DNA from 2 places in the Weizmannia acidilactici genome. Region 2 is predicted to be linked to the other one. Evidence: predicted binding sites of a transcription regulator. Region 2 holds the regulator's gene; the other holds the start of a gene.

Region 1 (7,556 bases), on a different contig from region 2:
CTCCGCAATTGCCGGGATCAACGCATTTTTTGAGCGGAAATATAAATAAAATGTCCCCTGCGCCACCTCCGCTCTTTTCACAATGTCGGATATAGATGCCTTTTCCATCCCTTTTTCCGAGATGACTTCAATCGCTGCCTGTAAAATTCTTTCATACTTATCGCTTTTGACCTTTTCCAACCTTTTACCTCCATTTGAAAATGACTGAACCCCATTCATGTTGAACTTATTTTTATTGTAGTGGGTGTTTTTCCGTTCGTCCGCATTCTCGCAAGGAAAAGTTACAATATTTTTTTAATTAAAAATCCTATTCTCTTTTTAAAAGCGAAATCGGTGGCACCTCATAAGGTGGCAAGGCTTTGCTCCTCTATTTTGTCGCCTTCTGCGGCTTTCCTCCTTTGAAAACCGAATCAGCGGAAACAGCGGGAAAATCGGCGGTACCCCCTAAACGCTACGGCAAAAAGTTGAAATGATAGAAGACCAAAATAAAAAGCCTGCCAAAGGACAAACTAAAAAATCCCGTTAACATTTGCGAAAGAACATGGTAAGATTACGATTAGGTGTATTCTGTTTTACAAATAAACCAAAAAATTAAGAAAAAGGGAAGGCAGAATGAAAAAGAAAATATTCATCACACTTGGGATACTTATTGCGATCATTGTCATTGGGGGCGGAGGAGCAGCCTACTATGTCTACCATTCCGTCCAAAAAGCCGCAGACAAAATGTACGACAACAAATCTGTCACACCATCAAAGGAAAGTTCCCAAAAAATTAAAACACAAAAACCAATATCCATTCTTTTGCTGGGTGTGGATGAAAGAAAGAACGATGTCGGCAGATCGGATACGATTATTATCCTTACATTAAATCCGCAGAAAAAAGCGATGCAGATGATTTCGATCCCGCGTGACACGAGAACCGAAATTGTCGGCAGGGGAACGATGGACAAAATCAATGCCGCGTATGCATACGGCGGCCCGAAAATGGCGCTTGCCACCGTCAATCAATTCGCCAATTTAAATCTTGACCAGTACATACGGATCAACATGGAAGGGCTGGCCGACCTCGTTGATGCTGTCGGCGGCGTCACCGTCTACAACAAGATCAGCTGGCATGACGAAGGGTATTACAAAAAAGGATACTATTACAAAAAAGGGTATATTACACTCGACACCGGCAAAAAAGCGCTTGGTTACGTCAGAATGCGCCACCTGGACCCTCAGGGGGATTTCGGCCGCAACCAGCGCCAGCGCGATGTCATTATGGCGGTCATCAACAAAGCAGCCACCATCAAATCTTTTTCCCGCTATCAAGAAATCCTGGCTGCGATCCAAAACAATATCAAAACAAACTTAACATTTAACGATATGAAAAATATCGCCATGAACTACCGCGACTGCCGCCAAAATTCAAAAGACTATGAAGTAAAAGGTACAAATGCGACCATTAACGGCATTTACTATCTCAACGTGGATCAAGCGGAACGGCAAAACGTCCACAACATGGTCACCAACATGGAAAAATAATGCAAGGGGCCGGCACCAATAACTGGAGCCCGGCCCTATTTCTTTTCTTCCTGGATCCCTTTCCGGCTCTTTTATTCCTGTTGTTCCAGCGAGTCGCCTTTTTTGTCTTTGTGATCATTCATTGAAATCCTCCTCCCAGCTGGATTGATGCCTGTTTCAGCATCATTGCCTGTCATATTTTTACCAATGCCTGAATCCTCCCCGCGCCAAACACTCCGAAAGCTTTACGATCCTTCCGATAAAAAAAGCGTCCCTTCTCGGAAGCGCTTCAAAAAAACTTAAACAACAGCCACCATACAAAAGCCCAGATTGGAATCGACAACAGGATTCCGATCAAACAACCTTTGGCGAAATCCCCATCCCTGTCATTCATTCATCCATTTTCCTTTTCCCGTTTTCATTTTAATACCGCCATTATAACAAGCCGGAGTCCGGAAACCAAACAACAGATTGACTAGAACGTATGTTTGTGTATAATAAAAATAGGTGATCCACATGCCACAAGTGTTAACAGAAGAAGAAGAAAGGCTGGTCGAGGCGTTTATCCTGCTACCGCTTGCCAAAAAAACACTGGAGCGCGATCAAAAAGCCATTCGCGCGAGCTTGTTAAAATTCAAGGAACCATACATCCTTGCCGTCGAACAAATGCTGTTTCAAATCTCTCGCTATCTGTACCGTGTCAAACGGGAAGCCGGCCGGAAAAACATGCGGTTTTACAAGCGGAGTGATCTGGAATATACGGTGTTTGTGCGTGGATGGCGGTTTGAAAAAAGATACCATCCGCAGATCGCGGCAGAATGGGTAAAAAACCTGATCAACCATTATTTTTTTAAACTGCGTTAACGGGAGCCCCGCATGTTCTTCCATTTTTTAAAACTCTCTTCCAGGCGCACAAAACCTTTTCCCATTTCTTCATCGCTGCAATGGGCAAAGCAAAGACGGATTTTCGTGTTCGGCCCGTTCTCAAGCGTAAATGCATTTCCCGGGACAAACACAGCTCCGGCTTCTGCAGCTATTCCCATCCATTCCAACACATCCCCCTTTTTCACATCCATCCAATAAAACAACCCGCCGGCAGGTTCAATGCCTTCCCATTGTTCCGTTTCATTCATGTGCTGCAAAAACTGTTTTGTCCACTCTTTTCTTTTCTCATAAAAACGTTTTTGCTTTTCGAGCATAGCCGGCCAACTGCCAGAGGAAACCAGTTTTCCAGCAAGCATTTGGTTGATCGGGGAAGTGCAGGCATCCATGACCTGCTTAAACTGCTCAAGTTTTTGAAGGAGAGCCGGGTGCGCAAGAATAAATCCGGTCCTCATTGCCGGCGCAATCACTTTAGAAAAACTGTACAAATAAATGACTTTTTCTTTTAGGGGATCGAGTTCAAATATAGAAGGGAAACGTTCATGAAAAAGCAGATCGCGGTAAGGGTCGTCTTCAATGATCAAAAATCCGTGCCGGTAAGCGAGTTCGATGAGCCTTTTTCTTTTTTCAAGAGATGTGGTAATCCCGGTCGGGTTCTGTGCGTTCGGAATGATATAGAGCGCTTTAATGCGGGTTGTTTTTAAAGCCTTTTCAAAAAAATCAATATCAAGGCCGTCCTGTTCAAGCGGGATACCGACTACCTTGAGCCGGTACTGGTGTACAGCCGAAAGCGCGATGGAATACGTATACGCCTCCATCGCAAAGCCGTCCTGCTCATCCAAAAGCATTCTGCAGACGAGATCAAACCCCTGTGTATTGCCGTTCGTTGCCATGATATACGGTTCAGGGATGTTTTCATTGCCGGAAATTGCAGACAAAAACGGACCGAACCCTTTCGCGCTGCAATACTCATATAAATGGGCAGGATCGGAATCAAAGATTTCATTCATGATCCGCTGCAGCGCCTTTTTTGGAATCATGCCGCAGTTTGGCATCCCGACGCTGAAAAACACCGGATCCCGGACAGCCGGCTTCATGCTGTCCATATAAGCATCAATGGCATTTTCTTTAATTTTACCGCTTAACGCGGATAACAAATGCTCCACTGCCGCCTCACCTCGCTTTCTCGATTGCTGAAAAGTGCCTATATGACATATATATGGAAAGGGGTGGGCTAAGGTGATACAGATACCAAGAAAAATAGAATTACTTGATCTTCGTAAAATTTTCAACGATTAAGATCAACCACCAGAATATCCCCTTTGTCATAACGGTGCCTTGTGCGGGAATATTCGAACGGAACGCCGTTATCCAGGTAAACAACTTGATTTACTTCAAGCACAGGGTCGCATTTATCGCACTCCAAATATTTCTGGTCAAGTTCATCCGGTTTATCCGCACGGATCCTCCTGTTTGCACCGCCAATCTTTAATCCTAAATCTTTTCTGATATAGGTATAGATCGACTTGTATAATATGTCTTCGGTCAGGCCAGGGATCACTTCGACAGGCATTTTTGTATGTTCAATTAAATATGGCTCATCATTTAATCGTCTGAGCCGGATAATGTCATAAATCGGCTCATTTTTTTCAATAATCAGTTTTTCACACTCGTCTTCGTTGGGAAAACGGAGCTGAAAAGATATTACCATACTCGAAATTTTCCCTTCATTTGCCATTTTATTTGTCAAGCCCAAGTAATCATCAGCTCTTGAATCAAGATTGGACATTTGCCATGCATTTTTTCGTACATAAGTGCCCGAACCCTGCTTGCTGTAAACGAGACCTTCCACGGCCAGCAAGTCCAGCGCTTTTTGTATCGTTACCCTGCTAGTATGAAATTCTTCTGCTAATTTTACCTGTTCTGGAAGCGGCTTTGAAACCTCATAAACCTTTGACTTGATTCTTCTGCGGATTTCATCTGCTATCATTTTGTACTTGGCCACGATGCTCACCTCAAAGTAAAGTAAAAGAAGAAAATCGTCTTTCCAATCACAATGATATAAAAAGGCGATTTTCCCCTAGTAGTCAAATTATACCATGTTACATGCAATTTTTTTACAATGATTCTCTTGCCATACCCTCTTCATTCTCTGTCTCTGTTTCCATACTCATCTGATTTACTCTTTCGCTAATCTTCATAAATGGAAGATAGAAAAACGCTCCCCCGATAATAATCAAGGCCTGTAATACGGCTGCTTTCCAGTCTCCTGCTGTTGCCAAATATGCGCTCAAAATTGGCGGAGTTGTCCAAGGAATATAAACCACACATTTACTGATCAGTCCCACTGCAGTTGCAAAATAAGCAACCACAATTCCCAATGCCGGCAGCAAAACAAACGGAATCATCATGGGTAAGTTGAAGACGATAGGATACCCAAAAATAACCGGCTCATTAATATTGAAAAGGCCCGGTGCAGTGGCTAATTTTGACACATCTTTTGTTGCTTTGTTTTTCCCAAAAAGTAAAGTGGCAATAATCAGCGAGATCGTACTGCCTGTTCCACCGATCATCCCGAAGGTCGGGACAAAAGCGCTGTTGATAATATGCGGAATCGCCTGTCCGTGTGCAAAAGCCAGCATATTTTCGTTCATATTAGCCAGCAGTAAAGGGTCAAGCAAAGAGCCGTTTACCACTGTTTGGTGGATACCTAAAGTAAATAGAAAGTTCCCTGTACTGTAAATGATGATCGTTCCCAGTAAGCTTGTGTTTATTTTCCTTAGTGGTTCCTGGATCATTTTAGAAACCAAAGTAATTAAATTGGTATCAAAAAGTGATAAAATCAAGGATACGATCCCAAAAATAGACAAGACGAGAATTACCGGAATCATAACACTGAAGGATTTTCCAACTGCAGGCGGAACATTTCCCCTAAATGGATTTCCAGTTTCTTGATATTGGATGTTTTGATAAAAAGTTCAGTGGCAACCAATCCAATGATAATCCCTGCAAACATGCCGGTGGTTCCTAAATTGCCAAATGTTAGAACGCCGGTTACATCGACGGCTTTTTTTGCCCCTGCCGGAATAAGCGATACAGAATTCGGCATCATGATAATCAATGAAGCGATAGCTACCGAAGTAGATGCTAAAGGATTCTTAAATGATTTATTGGAGGATAAACAATAAGCAATCATCGGGGCAATCAACAAACCTGAGATATTCAAAGTACCATTCGTAATAGCAGTTCCCCAATACTGTGCTTTTACTAATGTTTCACCTTTGAAAAGCCAAGGAAAGACAACATTATTTACCAAAACAGCAACCCCTGCCAAAATAAATAATGGCATAATGACTGCAAAAGCATCTCTTAATGAACGCAGATGAACCTGATTTCCCAACTTCACAGCAAACTCAGTAAATTTGTCCAAAAACGACCGCTTTACATTGGTTTCAGATACCGTGCCCTTCCCGTTCATTTCAAAATCTCCCCCTCATTTTGGAATTAATCGCCTAAGTCTGCTCCGTTACTTTTAATCACTTTTTGCAGCCACCAGAAACTCTTTTTCGGCACACGGCGTAAATCTTTTAAATCATGGTTTTCCCTGTTCACATAAACAACACCGTATCGTTTTCTCATATCACCCTGAGAGCTCAATATATCGATCAGTCCCCAACCCAAATATCCAACAACATCAACACCATCGATAAAAATTGCATCTTTCATGGCCTGGATATGGTCTCTATGGTACCGGATCCGGTAATCATCCTGTATTTCGTGTTCCCCGTCCCATGTCTCTTTTACACCAATTCCATTTTCAATTGGAAAAACAGGAAGCTTAAAACGGTTATAGATTTTATTCAGGATATCTCTAAAACCTAACGGATCAATCTGCCATTTCCATTCAGTTGAATCAAGATAAGGATTTTCCTGTTTACCGTATTCCATATAGTAGTTGACAGGTGTTCCCTCCGGTATCAACTCACTATTAACTGTTGTACTGGCATAATAACTAAAAGCCAAAAAGTCACTTTTCAGGGAAGATAAGATATCCAAGTCCCCTTCTAAAATCCCCATATCGATTCCTTCGTTTTTCACATATGACATGACTTCATGAGAGTAACAACCATTCGTAAACGCTTCCAATAAATTGTAATTAAAAAATTCGTCCAGCTTTCTCGCAACAAATACATCATTTGGCTTGCAGGTTGCTGGATAAATTTCTGAATACGCCAGCATCCCACCTATTTTAATATCCTTATAGTTTTCATGAATATAATTGGCTATAGAAGCATGTGCCATCATGACATGGTGCTGGATTTTGTACAGCTCATCTAAAGTCTTCTCACCTTTCATATAACCGCTGATTCTAAAAGCCCCGGGCATATGGTAAAGATTTTGCTCGTTAAAGGTAATCCAATATTTCACTTTTTTACCAAACCGATCTACCATTTCCTTTCCATATCTGACAAAAGCATCGACTACTTTTCTGCTGATAAATCCGTTGTAAGTCTCAGCCAAGTGAAGCGGCATATCAAAATGGTATAAGCAAATCATCGGCTCAATTCCACGTTCGATCAGCGCATCAATAAACTTGTCATAAAACGCAATCCCTTCTTCATTAAATTCTCCATCACCCGTAGGATTCACACGACTCCACGAAATTTGAAAGCGATAACAATTCATTCCAAGCTGCTGCATGAGATCAAAGTCCTCTTCATAACGATGGTAGGCATCGATGGCAACCTTCCAATCCGAAGCAAATTCAGAAGGCTTACGGATATCATATACAGACAATCCTTTTCCTCCTTCGTTCCAAGCACCTTCTGTCTGCATACTTGAGACGGAATTGCCCCATAAGAACCCTTCGCGTAACTGATTTGGCATGTTCGCTCCTCCAATCTTTTAACGAATTACACCTTAATTGTAAATCAATATTTTAAATTTGTAAATTCAAATTTTATTTATGAATTATCTTTTTCTGCCAGCGTGCAAAAAATAAAATGTACCCCTCAAGCAGAATAAAATCTGTCTGCAGGATACATTTTTAACTTGCAGCGTTAAGCTGATCCAAAATCATTTAAATTCCTGATATAATCGGAATCAAAGATTTCATTCATGATCCGCTGCAGCGCCTTTTTTGGAATTATGCCGCCGTTTGGCATCCC
Region 2 (7,556 bases):
CCTGCGGCAAACACGAGGCCGACCAGAAAAGATCCGGCGAGCCCGAGTGGCCGTTTTTTTATATCAAACCGATAAGCTTTCATGAATATCCGCGGCTGAAAAACCCCGGCAGCCACCAGCCCGAAAAATATGAGAAAAATTGCGCCGAGCTGCCGGATCAAGTCCCCGTAAGTGATAAACATATTCCCGATCCATGAAGCCCCGAATCCCAAGGCAATAAAAACAACGGAAAATCCTGCCAAAAAACATGCGGTATGCGCGATGCTCCTCCACTTCCGCATCGCATGCCCCGCCTTTAACTGGCCGACAGAGGCACCCGTTATGTAAGAAACAAACGCGGGATAGAGCGGCAAACAGCAAGGCGAAATAAAACTCATAAAGCCTGCCCCGAAAGACAACCATACTGTTATATCAGCCATTGGTCCACTCCTTGTTCCGGCATAGATTCATTTTAACAAAAAAAGAGCCGTTTGATGAAAAAAAGTTACCAGAAGGCGGAAAATCCGCACGCCGTTTGATCGAAAGGGAATCGCAGGAAAACGTCCCGGGGGTTGGCCAAAAATGGCGGATAAACTCAAAAACCACCTTTTCTGTGTGGAATCTTGGCAGAAAAAGTGGTTTATAAATTCGTGCGAAGTTGTACAGTGGAATAGATATCCCACAAAAGCCGGCAATCCAGCTTACAATTTCATTTGTTTATTCATAGCATTCATCATTTGATTGATTTTCTTTTGTGACGGCTTCATGCCCATTTGCATCATCATCATTTTCAACATTTGTTCGTTAATTGGCGGATTTTTCTTCAGGTAATTCATCATATATTTACGTGCGATGAAAAAACCGATCGCAATGCCGACCAAAAGGGCAATAAGGGCTACGAGAATAAAAACCCAAGTCATAGTATACCTCCTTCACTCACATACAGTGTACTAAATCCTCTTGAATTATACAATACTTCTTTGCCGCCTCACACGAATTTTCTTTCTTTCACCGGCTTGATCCAACCGAACCGTTTATTGTCGTAATCGATTGCAAGAAGATTGCCGTTGAATTTCCTTAAAGTTTCAAATATAGCTGTTTCCGTATCATAGCTGCCGGATGCATGGAGGCGAAGCAGCCTTTGCTCAATATTTACTTCGGCATACTGGCCCTTTTTGTTTGAGATCAGCCGGTAAGCGCCGTTTTCATATACCATTTCATTTTGATTGGGAAATATCTGCTGCAAGACATGTTGCACGGACAAAAGCGGAATCGGTTTCGTAATATAATCGATCTGCTGGCGGATAACGTTTTTTAATCTGCCGGTCACGCTGGAATATTGATTGAACAGATCAAAAAACATGCGTTCCCTGCCGTAATAATACTGCGCAATTTCTTCTTCAATTAAATAAATATAATAAGTCCGCATGCATGCATCACTCCCAACGTCATTATTACCCTTACTATAATGGAAAAGCCTCAAAAAAGTTGTCGTACGGTGTTATAAAATTCTGTAAGTTGTGTCGAAAATAACACCGTTAACGGTTTTTACACCCTGCAAACACAAAAATGAGCCTGCCATTTGCGGAAATCCGCATCAAGCAGGCTCTTATTTTATCGATTATAAATCCAATAGTTTTTTCGCGCGCGCAACGACATTTTCAACGGTGAACCCGTATTCTTTCACAACCGTATTGCCTTTTCCGCTCGCACCGAAAGTATCAATTGCCAAAATATCGCCTTCATCGCCGGTATATCTTTCCCATCCGAACGAGGAAGCCATTTCAATTGCAAGACGTTTCTTCACGGTTTTAGGCAGAACGGATTCTTTATATTCTTGGCTTTGCTGTTCGAAACGGTCCCAGGACGGCATGCTGACAACAGCTGCATCAATATTTTCTCCTGCCAACTGTTTCTGGGCCTCTACAGCCAGGTGGACTTCCGAGCCGCTGGCAAGCAAAAGGAGGTCGGCTGTTTCTTTTTGGGCCGGTGAAATGACATAAGCCCCTTTCGAAACGCCTTCCTGCGCTGTTTCGGCCGTTCCTATGATCGTTGGCAGCCCTTGCCGCGTCAAGACAAGTGCTGTCGGATGATCCTTGGATGTTAAAGCGAGGCGCCAAGCTGCCGCCGTTTCATTGCCATCAGCCGGACGAATGACGGACAAATTCGGCATTGCGCGCAGTGACGGAAGCTGTTCAACCGGTTCATGGGTCGGACCATCTTCCCCGACCGCAATGCTGTCATGCGTAAACACATACGTAACCGGGAGTCCCATGAGTGCAGCAAGCCGGATAGCCGGACGAAGGTAGTCCGAGAAAACAAAGAATGTGCCGCCGTAAACATGCACACCGCCGTGGAGGGCCATCCCGTTCAATGCCGCGCCCATCGCAAATTCGCGGACACCGAACCAGATATTGCGTCCTTCGTAAACATCCGGTAAATAATCTTTGTCTTCTTTCATACGGGTATTGTTAGAACCGGCCAAATCGGCAGAACCGCCGAATAATGACGGCAGCCGCTTCGCAACCGCATTAAGCACTTCCCCGCTTGATGCACGGCTCGCCAGCGTTTTCCCTTCTTCATAAACCGGAATCTCTTTATCCCAGCCTTCCGGAAGCTCCCCTTTGATGGCAAGCTTCAGCTCTGCGGCAAGTTCCGGATATTGTTGTTCATATTCAGCGAACAAAGACTGCCATTCTTTTTCCTTTTTCACGCCGTTTTCAATGACTAATTCGCGGAAACGGCTGTATACTTCATCCGGTACATAAAAGTCTTCCTCAAACGTCCATTTATACGCTTCTTTAGTCAGTTTCAGTTCTTCTTCCCCGAGCGGAGCGCCGTGGACGGCGGATTTACCAGATTTGTTAGGGGAACCGTACCCGATGATTGTTTTCACTTCAATCAGCGTCGGGCGGGTTGTATCGGCCTTGGCTGCTTCAATGGCTTTTGCAACGGCCCCGATGTCATTACCGTCTTCCACGCGCAAATATTGCCAGCCGTAAGCTTTAAATCTCCCTTCAACGCTTTCAGAGAACGACTTGTTTAATTCACCGTCAAGGGAAATATCATTGGAGTCATACAAGACAATGAGGCGGCCTAATTTTAAATGTCCAGCCAAAGATGCCGCCTCCGCGGAAACGCCCTCCATTAAGTCCCCGTCGCCGCAAAGCGCATATGTATAGTGGTCAATGACATGATAATTTTCTTTATTGTAAACTGCCGCCAGATGCCTTTCCGCCATCGCCATGCCGACCGCCATCGCAATGCCTTGTCCAAGCGGGCCGGTCGTTGCCTCAACGCCTTCTGTATGCCCAAATTCAGGATGGCCAGGGGTTTTGCTTCCGAATTGCCGGAAATTTTTAATTTCGTCCATGCTTAACGGATAGCCGGATAAATGAAGCAGGCTGTACAGCAGCATAGAACCGTGGCCGGCGGATAATACAAAGCGGTCCCGGTTAAACCAGTGCGGATTTTCAGGATTGTGGTTCATATACCTTGTCCAAAGCGTGTACGCCATCGGAGCAGCCCCCATCGGCAACCCGGGATGGCCCGATTTCGCTTTTTCAATGGCATCGATGGACAGCGTACGGATCGTCGTGATTGCCAGTTCATCCGTTTTATCAAACATCTTAATCATCCTTTCTCTCGGTGGTTACATTCCTATATTAAGGCAAGTTAAACCAATAACACAACTTTTTTACAGCTCTTACAGGCTTTCAGCGCAAAAAGGCTGGTATGCCCGCACACATTTATTTATGCAAAAAGCCCACTCAGGGGCCGTTAGTGCATTTTCCGCTTCATTTGAATGAGCTTGATTTTTTCCGGTGTGACGTCATTTCCGTCAGGGTCAAAGACGCGGACATTTTCGATTGTTTGTTTCATAGAAGAACGGAACGCCTGCAAATATTCGCTTCTCAATTTGGACTGTTCTTTTGCTTCCTCATCCGTCAGCCCGCCGTTTTTGGCTTTTCGCGCCAATTCATTAATCCTTGACATTTTGTCCTTAGAAAGCATCGTTTCTCTCCTTATCTTCATGTTTTTAAGTTATCTTACTAAAAAACGGGCGTGCCCGCAACGGATGTGCACCGGCAACACAGCCCTATTCCGAAAAACCCTTTTCCTCCATATATTCCTGGTATCTCCGGTGCACAGTTGCCTTTGAAACGCGGTAGCCGAATCCGCGCATAGTGGCGGCAATTTCCTGGAAAGTCAGACCATTTTCGCGCAAGTGGACGATTTCTTCAACCGGAACATCTTTCCTTTCCTTGCCGTGCACATTGCCGTGTCCCTTTAAATTTTTTTGCGGGCGGTAGCCTTTTTTTACTGCACGCTCCATGCCCCTCTTGATCTTTAAATTGTGAAGCTTCCGCTGGTACTCTTCCACCATGCTGACTATTTTCAATACCATGGAATCGGATTCCGACAGCTCCAATTCCCCGTTTTGGGCATAACAATATACTTTTACCCCTTTTTTATATAAAAAATGAATGAGTGCAATTTTTGCATTCCCCCGTCCGATACGCGTTTCATCCTGGACAAGCACCGCATCGATCCGATCGGCATCCAAAAGCTCGAGCAGGTCGAGCACACCTGGCCTGTCCAGGTCATATCCGCTCGCCCTGTCTTCGATCACGGCCGCCACTTCGAACCCGAGCCTTGCGGAAAGTTTTTCGAGCTCTTCCCGCTGCCTGTGCAGGGAAGTTTCTTGGCTCTCTTTATCCGTGCTTACTCTGCAATATAAAACGACTTTCATTTTCCCAATCTCCTGCTTCTTACTTAAATGCCATTTCATTTTCGTTTCCCGGCACGCCGTTTTTTTCAACCGGAATGACGATTTTTTCGCCGGCTTTGATCATATTCCCATCTATATCGTTATGGGCCTCCACCCAACGAATGAATTCCTCCCTGTTCATGGAACCGGCCTTGGCATACCGGTCAGCGATGTTCCAAAGTGTTTGCCCTTCCCCGACAACAATCTCCCTGCAGCTTGAACGGTCCTGCAGACTTGCAATCATATAAAAGCCTAAAATGAGTATTACAACTATTAAAATCATAACATAATTATACTGTTTCCATAACCGTGCCACCGCCATCACCCTTCCACGAATATTTGTTCGATGTTTGGATAATAAAATTATAAAACGAACATGTGTTTTAGTCAATAGTTTTTTCGAACTTATGTTTGTTTTTTCTTCTTCGGCGTGATATAATAATAGCAAATAATGGCACACCGCCGTTCGCAGGTGCGGCTGTAAGGATGTGCCGATCACAATTGAACGACGAGGTGGAATTTTATGACCAAACTATCAAAACGGCAACAGGATATATTAAATTTCATTAAGCAGGAAGTACGGACAAAAGGCTATCCCCCTTCCGTAAGGGAAATCGGCCAAGCTGTCGGCCTTGCTTCCAGTTCGACTGTGCACGGCCACCTCGCCAGGCTTGAAAGCAAGGGGCTGATCCGGCGCGACCCTACGAAGCCGAGGGCGATTGAGATTTTGGACCATGAAGAAGAAATTCCTCTTCAAAATGTTGTAAATGTGCCTGTTGTCGGGAAAGTCACTGCCGGCATCCCGATTACGGCAATTGAAAATATCGAGGAGTATTTCCCGCTGCCGGAACATCTTGTCCCTTCCGACGATTCTGTTTATATGTTGGAAGTCGAAGGCGAGAGCATGATTGATGCGGGCATTTTGGACGGTGATTACGTCATTGTCCGTTCCCAGCAGACCGCCGATAACGGGGATATCGTCGTCGCCATGACGGACGAAAATGAAGCAACCGTCAAAAGGTTTTTCAAAGAGAAAGACCATTTCAGGCTGCAGCCTGAAAACCCGACAATGGAACCGATCATTCTGAAAAATGTAACCATATTAGGTAAAGTCATCGGCCTGTACCGTCAAATGGTGCATTGAAGTAGAGAGAAGCAGTTTGTTTGCTGCTTCTTTTTTAATAGAGGATATGCGAGATTTAAAGATATTATGAATGCCGAAATACCGTAATGAGGTATATTTTTCCCAAAACATACTTGGGCAAGAAATTCTGCGGCTAGTACTGGTAAAACGAATTTTCTCGAATCATTAGTAAAATGTAACAAAAAAATAGTAAACAATCCCTTTGTTTAGGGTTATCCTAATATTGGGAGTTTTAATGAAGTTACTTTAAGCAAAGGACTGAGAAAAATGAACAACATTGTTGTTTACGCTTCCAAGCACGGGACGGTTGAGGGCATTGTCAGGTCTCTCTTAAGAAAATCGCCGGAAGAAATTTTATCCATTAATATTTTAAAAGAAGAACCGCCAAATCTCTCAGATTACAAAAACATCATGATCGGCGGATCCATTTATCTGGGAAAAATCCAGAAACCGCTTACCAAATTTATCAAACACCATTTGGACATCCTTTTGCAGAAGCGTGTCGGCCTCTTTTTATGCGCCGGCGAAACAGACCGCAAAAAAGTCATAGATGAATTTAACCATGCCTTTCCGGAAGCACTGCGGAAACACGCCGTAGCCAAAGAAGTGTTAGGATACGCATATAAGCTGGACGAAATGAACTTTTTAGAAAAAATGCTGGTTAAAAAAATGAGAGGCGTTACGGAAAATACGAGCGCGCTGAACGAAGAAGGCATTGAACGATTTTTCGATACGGTGTTTAAGTAGTGCCGATGCCGCCATTTTCCCCCGCATCTTCTTCCCCTTCCTTTCCATCGGTTGCCGGCCTGGACGTACGCCCGAATAAACGGGAATCGTCGGAAGCCGGCACCTTCCACCTCCATCTTTTTTTGCTGATTTAGCCAGCCCTTCCGGTTAACCAGCGGACCGGAAAACGAAGCAAATTTTCCGAGCGATGGATTTGCTGCGTTTCTTAAAGTTTTTAAAATGGTCAAGATTTGACCGCTTCTTTTTTTCGATACTGCTCCCTTATTTTTTCAAGGCGTTGCCGCAGGGCGGCGATATCTTCCGGGCTTTTTTCCTGCAATGCAGAACTGCCAAGGAAACTGTGCTCGAATTCCGAAAACCAGCTGGGAAGCACTTCTTTCCTCCGGATTCCAGAATGCCTCTGCCGCCGCTTTATAAATTCCAGCTGCAATGCACGCGCCTCCTCCACTGTTTGCACATTTTTCCCCGCCCAGTCCTTTAAGATCGTTTCACAGTATCTCCAGTTTGCTACGCCGTGTTCCACTGCAGTTTTCATCGCTTCTATCACGAGTTCCGCCGTTAATTCATCACACCATGTAAAAATTTTTTCGGCAATATAGGAACCAGCTGTTCCAAAGCCGTTTTGTTCATAAAACGCGATTACATTCTTTGTTTCCTCACCTTTTTCAAAAACGGGAAAGTGCTCTATTGAAGAAGAAGTAATCTTTGCCGTAGTCTCTGTAGTAATCTCTGAAGTAGTCTTTGGTATTGCACTTTCATCGTGAACGTTTGAGCGCTCATATTGAAAGCATGGGTTTTCATATTGATCGTTGGAATTTTCATTTTGAAAGTATGTATTTTCAACCTGATCGTCCGAACATTCATTTTGAAAGTTTGGATTTTCATCCTGATGGCCCGGATTTTCATTTTGAAATT

The links. Region 2 encodes LexA, which represses DNA repair genes until DNA is damaged. Its sites were predicted from a motif close to CGAACATATGTTCG; they were not measured.
Region 1: a site for LexA is predicted at 1,984-1,997, ahead of GBH70_RS08245 (YhjD family protein). Genes of this name have one in related genera too.

Annotation. Positions count from the first base shown of each region.
Region 1 is NZ_BKZR01000017.1:38,624-46,179, reverse strand. It holds gene GBH70_RS08255 (TetR/AcrR family transcriptional regulator) at 1-180, opposite strand, end outside; gene GBH70_RS08250 (LCP family glycopolymer transferase) at 613-1,527, shown strand; gene GBH70_RS08245 (YhjD family protein) at 2,023-2,370, shown strand; gene GBH70_RS08240 (aminotransferase-like domain-containing protein) at 2,367-3,554, opposite strand; gene GBH70_RS08235 (GntR family transcriptional regulator) at 3,677-4,393, opposite strand; partial or broken gene GBH70_RS08230 (PTS sugar transporter subunit IIC) at 4,506-5,866, opposite strand; gene GBH70_RS08225 (glycoside hydrolase family 1 protein) at 5,893-7,275, opposite strand; gene GBH70_RS16955 (hypothetical protein) at 7,449-7,556, opposite strand, start outside.
Region 2 is NZ_BKZR01000020.1:1,330-8,885, forward strand. It holds gene GBH70_RS08860 (cytochrome c biogenesis CcdA family protein) at 1-419, opposite strand, end outside; gene GBH70_RS08865 (YneF family protein) at 681-899, opposite strand; gene sirA (sporulation inhibitor of replication protein SirA) at 968-1,408, opposite strand; gene tkt (transketolase) at 1,601-3,607, opposite strand; gene GBH70_RS08880 (DUF896 domain-containing protein) at 3,760-3,993, opposite strand; gene GBH70_RS08885 (YneB family resolvase-like protein) at 4,079-4,732, opposite strand; gene yneA (cell division suppressor protein YneA) at 4,752-5,072, opposite strand; gene lexA (transcriptional repressor LexA) at 5,274-5,894, shown strand; gene GBH70_RS08900 (flavodoxin domain-containing protein) at 6,162-6,641, shown strand; gene GBH70_RS08905 (DnaD domain-containing protein) at 6,865-7,556, opposite strand, start outside.